2 linked regions of the Hyalangium gracile genome follow. Each later gene encodes a partner of the first gene's protein in a complex. Links are inferred from orthologs where the notes say so. Each region holds a gene or a part of one and is shown on either strand. Other genes may lie near its edges. The genes, in order: accB and accD.

What was found.
Region 2: the proteins of accB (region 1) and accD are in contact, whole or in part, in a solved structure (PDB 8UXZ), measured with the Escherichia coli proteins. The link is inferred for Hyalangium gracile from one-to-one orthologs.

Annotation. Positions count from the first base shown.
Region 1 is NZ_JAHXBG010000008.1:119,668-122,868, reverse strand. The notes cover bases 154-3,042. They hold accB (acetyl-CoA carboxylase biotin carboxyl carrier protein), read right to left. Parts: upstream 1,952-3,042; coding sequence 1,355-1,951; downstream 154-1,354. Other genes in these bases: KY572_RS17835 (roadblock/LC7 domain-containing protein), read right to left, coding at 2,670-3,032; efp (elongation factor P), read right to left, coding at 1,984-2,562; accC (acetyl-CoA carboxylase biotin carboxylase subunit), read right to left, coding at 154-1,303. Also shown: more of accC, read right to left, coding at 1-153; KY572_RS17830 (hypothetical protein), read right to left, coding at 3,073-3,201. UniProt on the Escherichia coli protein: This protein is a component of the acetyl coenzyme A carboxylase complex; first, biotin carboxylase catalyzes the carboxylation of the carrier protein and then the transcarboxylase transfers the carboxyl group to form malonyl-CoA.
Region 2 is NZ_JAHXBG010000048.1:31,508-34,579, forward strand. The notes cover bases 1-2,760. They hold accD (acetyl-CoA carboxylase, carboxyltransferase subunit beta), read left to right. Parts: upstream 1-834; coding sequence 835-1,686; downstream 1,687-2,760. Other genes in these bases: KY572_RS46180 (Crp/Fnr family transcriptional regulator), read left to right, coding at 1-10; KY572_RS46185 (MBL fold metallo-hydrolase), read left to right, coding at 12-767; KY572_RS46195 (nucleoside-diphosphate sugar epimerase/dehydratase), read left to right, coding at 1,925-2,760. Also shown: more of KY572_RS46195, read left to right, coding at 2,761-3,072.

The sequences.
Region 1 (3,201 bases):
ACTGGCCTTCCTGGAAGTTCTCGTCCGCCAGGGCGGCCCGGTGGAAGGGAATGTTGGTGCGGATGCCCTCCACCACGTACTCCCCGAGCGCCCGCTGCATCCGCTTGATGGCCGTCTCCCGGTCCTCCGCGTGGACGATCAGCTTGGCCAGCAGGCTGTCGTAGTACGGGAGCACGGTGTAGTTCTCATACGCAGCGGAGTCCACACGCACGCCATACCCGCCCGGCACGCTGTAGCCGGTGATGCGGCCGGGCCAGGGCGCGAAGGTGACGGGATCCTCGGCGTTGACGCGGCACTCGATGGCGGCGCCGCGCATCTGGATGTCCGACTGCTTGAAGCGCAGCGGGTGGCCATAGGCCATGCGGATCTGCTCGCGCACCAGGTCCACGCCGGTGACGAGCTCCGTCACGGGGTGCTCCACCTGGATGCGGGTGTTCATCTCCATGAAGTAGAACTGGCCGCGCTCGTCCAGCAGGTACTCGATGGTGCCCACGTTGTTGTAGCGCAGCTTCTGCATCGCCTCGACGGAGGTGCGCCCCATCTTCTCGCGCAGCTCCGGGGTGAGCGCCGGCGACGGGCTCTCCTCAATCAGCTTCTGGTGCCGCCGCTGCACCGAGCACTCGCGCTCACCCAGGTGGATGACGTTGCCGTGCTCGTCCGCGGCGATCTGGATCTCGATGTGGCGCGGCTTCTCCACGTACCGCTCGATGTAGAGGTCGCCGTTGTTGAAGCTGGCCACCGCCTCGGCCGCCGCCGTGGAGAACGCCTGCACCAGGGCGCCGGGCTCGCGGACGATCTTCATCCCCTTGCCGCCGCCGCCCGCCGCCGCCTTGATGATGACGGGGAAGCCGATCTCGCGGGCAATGGCCTCCGCTTCCTTCGGATCCTTCACCACGCCGGTGCTGCCGGGCAGCAGCGGGATGCCCGCCTCGCGCGCGGCCTGCTTGGCGCGCACCTTGTTGCCCATCAGCCGCAGCATCTCCGGGCGCGGGCCGATGAAGCGGATCTTGCAGTTCTCGCACACCTCGGCGAACTCGGCGTTCTCCGAGAGGAAGCCGTAGCCGGGGTGGATGGCGTCCGCGCGAGTAATCTCCGCGGCGGACAGCAGCTGCGGGATGTTGAGGTAGCTCTCCTTGGACGGCGGAGGGCCGATGCACACCGCCTCGTCGGCGAAGCGCACGTGCAGCGCGTTGGCATCCGCCGTGGAGTGCACCGCCACCGTGGCGATGCCCAGCTCCCGGCAGGCGCGGATGACCCGCAGGGCAATCTCCCCGCGGTTGGCAATCAGCACCTTCTTGAACACGCCCTGCCCTCCTCGTGGGCCCCGCGGCCGGCGCGTGGCCGGCCTGACGGACTACGCCGGCTCGATGCGGAACAGCGCCTGACCGAACTCCGTCGGGTGGCCGTTCTCCAGCAGAATCTCGGCCACGCGCCCGGGCACGTCGGCCTCGATCTCGTTCATCAGCTTCATCGCCTCGATGATGCAGAGCACCTGGCCCTTCTTCACCACCGAGCCCACCTCCACGAAGGGAGGCTGGTCCGGGGCGGGCGTCCGGTAGAACGTGCCCACGAAGGGGCTCGTCACCAGGTGGCCGGGCTTCTCGGCCGGCTTGGCCGGAGCCGCCGCGGGAGCCGCCGCCGGGGCCGCCGCGGGAGCCGCCGCCCGAGCAGGCGCCGCGTACTCCACCGCCGGCACCGTCACCGGGCTCACCGACGGGCTCACCGGAGCGGCCTGGTGGACGATGGTGGGCGCGGGCCCGTGGCCGCGGCGGATGTACAGCCGCTCCTCGCCTCGCTGCCACACCAGCCTCGTCACGTCCGAGGCCTCCAGCATCTCCACGATCTGCCGCAGCGCCTCCACGTCCAGGGACGTCGCCCCCGGCTCGCGGCCGCTACCACCGGCCGGCGTGGGCTCGCCCTCGGGCCGCGTTGCCTTGCGCTTCGTCGCCATGCGTCCCCTCCCGACCCGGGCAGCTGCCCGGACTATCCCCCGGTGGCCACGCGCGTGAGGTACTTCCCGTCGCGCGTGTCGATCTTCAGGATGTCCCCCTCGTTGATGAAGAGCGGGACGTTGACCGTGTAGCCCGTCTCGAGCGTGGCCGGCTTCAGCGCGCCGGACACCGTGTCGCCGCGCACGCCCGGATCGCACTTGGTGACCTTCAGGTCCACCGAGTTGGGCAGCGTCACGCCGATGGCCTTCCCGTTGTAGAAGAGCACCGAGACGTTGATGTTCTCCTTCAGGTAGTTCTTCGCATCCCCGAGCTCCTTCTCACTGAGGAAGGTCTGCTCGTAGTTGCGGGTGTCCATGAAGTAGAAGTCCTCTCCCTGGACATAGAGGTACTGCATCTCCTTCTCCTCGATGTCCGGCCGGCCCACCTTGTCGCCCGACTTCATCGTCGGTGTCAGCAGGCGGCCCGAGATGAGGCTGCGGATGGAGGTGCGCACGATGGCGGCGCCCTTGCCCGGCTTGACGTGCTGGAAGTCGACGATCTCGAACGGCTCGCCGTCGATCTCGATCTTGAGGCCCTTGCGGAACTCGGAGGTATCAATGACACCGGCCATGGGAACAGCTCCTTCGGACTGCTGAAAAAGTCCGGGGTGTCTAGCCGATGGAACTCCCCTTTGGAAAGGGGAAAGCGGTGGGGCGGCGCGTCGAGCGCCTGCCCGCCTTACAGCTCGGCGCGGACCTTCGGCGCGGTGACCCGCAGCACGTAGCGGCCCTTGCCGTAGTTGCCCTCCGCCTTGAGCGCCAGCACCAGGAAGTACTCGGGCGACACCATGCGGATGATGGTCAACACTTTCTCGCTGTTGACACTCAGCTCGGTGACGGCGCCCGTCTTGAGCACGTCCGCGGCGTTCTTCAGCTGGGTGAGCAGGTTGGCATACTCGACCCAGGCGCCGTTGAGCTCCAGCTCCCCCGCCTCGTCCTTCTGGTACGTCTCCACGGAGATGCCGTCGAAGCCCATCACACTGCACGCAAGGGCACCGTCGACCTGATTGACCACCGACTCTAGGTGTGCGCGGAAGGACATGGCGGGGTGCGCTTAGGCAAAGAAGAGGAGCCCGTCAAGCCTACTGGCACACGTACGGGGCGCCGTCCTGACCGGGGTTGGCGCACGGGAAGTCCGCCGTCGGCCTGGCGGTCTGGTTCTCCAGGCACCCCACCCCCCGAGTGAGCTCGATGGGGTAGGTCACCTCGTT
Region 2 (3,072 bases), on another replicon or contig:
AGACCTCTAGTGTGAAGCTGCAAGTCCTCGGCTGTCACGGTGGCGAGCTGCCCTCGTGCCGGACCACATGCTTCCTCGTGGACGACGTGCTCGCGCTGGACGCGGGGGCGCTCACGAGCACGCTCACGCTCGATCAGCTCTGCAGGGTGGACGACATCCTCGTTGGCCACAGCCACTTCGACCACATCAAGGACTTGCCGCTGTTGGCCGACCTGGTGATCGGCCGGCGGGACCGCCCCGTCACCATCCACGCCTCGCGCGAGTGCGCCCGGTCGCTGCGCGAGTACATGTTCAACAACTCGCTCTGGCCGGACTTCACCGCCATTCCCACCAAGAAGAACCCGGTGCTGCGCATCAAGGCGTTCCGCGCCGGCAGCACCTTCCAGGTGGGCCGCTACAGCGTGCAGTCCATCCCGGTGAGCCACCCGGTGGAGTCCTGCGGCTTCGTCATCTCCAACGGCCAGTCCTCCATGGCCATGAGCGGCGACACGGGGCCCACCGACAAGCTGTGGCAGGTGCTCAACGGGGTGAAGAACCTCAAGGCGCTGCTGCTGGAGACCAGCTTCCCCAACGCGCTGCAGGAGCTGGCGGACCTGTCCGGCCACCTCACGCCCCGCACCGTGCAGCAGGAGCTGGCCAAGTTCGAGCGCAACGGCACCAGCGTGCTGCTCTACCACCTCAAGCCGGCCTTCGTGAGCCAGCTCAAGCGCGAGCTGTCCGGACTCCCAGTGGAAATCCTGGAGCTGGGCGACACCTTCGAGTTCTGAGCTTGACGGGCTGCGTCGTAGCCGGGGGTTGACGGACGCCCCCAGGCGGATTAACCCCGCGCCTCCCATGGCCTGGTTCTCCAAGAAGCCCCGTATCTCCACCCGCCAGGAGCCCACCGCTGAAGAACAGCCCTCGCGCATGCAGGGCTTGTGGGCCAAGTGCGAGAGCTGTGACGAGATCATCTACCGGCAGGAGCTGGAGAAGAACTGGATGGTGTGCCCGCACTGCGAGCACCACCACCCGTGGACGGCGCGCGCCCGGCTGGGCGGCCTGCTGGATCCGGACAGCTTCGAGGAGTTCGACAAGGAGCTGGAGCCGCAGGATCCGCTCGGGTTCGCCGACTCGAAGAAGTACAAGGACCGGCTCAAGTCCACGCGCAAGAACCTGGGAGAGAACGACGCGTTCATCTCCGGGGTGGGCCGCATCGAGGGCCACCAGGTGTCGGTGGGCTGCTTCGTGTTCGAGTTCATGGGCGGCTCCATGGGCTCGGTGGTGGGCGAGAAGGTGACGCGCGTGTTCGAGCGCGCGTACGAGCTGAAGTGCTCGGCGCTGATCTTCTCGGCCTCCGGCGGCGCGCGCATGCAGGAGGGCATCTTCTCGCTGATGCAGATGGCGAAGACGTCCGCGGCCATCGCGCGGTTCCGCACCGGCAACAAGCCCTACGTCTCGGTGATGCTGCACCCGACGACGGGCGGCGTGGCGGCCTCGTTCGCCTGGCTGGGGGACATCATCCTGGCCGAGCCCAAGGCGCTCATCGGCTTCGCGGGCCCGCGCGTCATCGAGCAGACGATCCGCCAGAAGCTCCCGGAGGGCTTCCAGCGCTCGGAGTTCCTGCTGGAGCACGGGATGATCGACGCCATCGTCCCGCGCAAGGAATTGCGGACGAAGCTGGGGCAGGTCCTCGGCCTGCTGGGCTGAGCCCGCTCCTCTCTCCAAGAACCTGGGAAAGCGCTGCCCTGAGGGACGGGGTTGGCGCCCGGTGCCGTGCACGCGGCTCGTCTTCCGGTGCCAGCGCTCCAGGGCAGCTTGGAACCCGAGCGATCCCTCCCCACTGTCTGGCCGCCAATCGGGGGAAGCGCTGCGCGACGTTTCCCACCCGACGAGGCAGGGCGAGCCGGGTGGGGGGAATGTGCCAGCGCTTGGGGGAGGAGAACCGATGGCGCAAGGAGTGATCGGAGAAGTTCTTCCGGGGGCCGATCGTCCAGGCGATCCGTGGGATGGGAGTCCACGGTGGTCGCCCCACTTCCGCTCGCTGTACGTCCTGGTGCTGGACGGGGCGATCACGGTGGGGGCCCTCTTCTGCGCGGCGCTGGTGCGCTTCGATGGGACGATGCCCGCGCAGTGGCAGGCGGCGCTCGAGCAGCGGTTGCCGTTGCTGCTCGCGCTGCGCCTGGCCGCGGTGATCGGGTTCGGGCTGCACCGCTGGTCCTTCCGCAGCTCGGGGCTGAGCGAGGCGGGGCGGCTCGTCATGGCCAACGCCCTGGCCACGGTGGCGTTCGAGGCCAGCCGGTCCTTCTTCCACTTCGAGCCCCTGCCGCGCTCGGTGATCGCGCTGGAGTTCTTCTTCACCACGACGCTGATGGGCGTCTACCGGTTCGCCCCGCGGATGGCGCGGCAGTGGTACCTGGATCAGCGGCGCTCGCGGGCGCGCGGCGCGCGGCGGACGATCATCGTCGGGGCGGGCAGCGCGGGAGATCTGCTGCTGCGCGATCTGCTGAGCACGCCGGAGGGCCCGTGGCACGTCATCGGGCTGGTGGACGACGATCCGGGCAAGCGCGGCACGTTCCTCAACGGCAAGCCGGTGCTCGGGTCCATCGAGGCGCTGCCGGAGCTGGTGACGAAGCACCGCGTGAGCCAGGTGCTGATCGCCATCCCCCGCCTGTCCCCCGAGCGCATCCGGCACATCCTGGGCCTGTGCAAGCACCAGAGCGTGAGCTTCAAGATCATCCCCGCCTCGTTCGCGTGGCTCGATCAGAAGATCACCGCGGCGATGCTGCACGATCTCAGCCCGGAGCACCTGCTGCCCCGGGACGCCATCGCGTTCGACCAGGAGGAGATGCACAAGCTGGTCGCGGGGCGCCGCATCCTCGTCACCGGAGGAGCGGGCTCCATCGGCAGTGAGATCGCGCGCCAGGTGGCGGGGCACGCGCCCGCCTCGCTCGTGCTGCTGGACATCAACGAGAACGAGCTCTACCTGCTGGTGCGCCAGCTCCAGGAGCGCCACCCGCAGCTGAAGGTGAGCTCCATCGTGGCGGACATCCGGGACCTGGACCGGCTGATGCGGGTGGGCCTGGAGCACCGGCC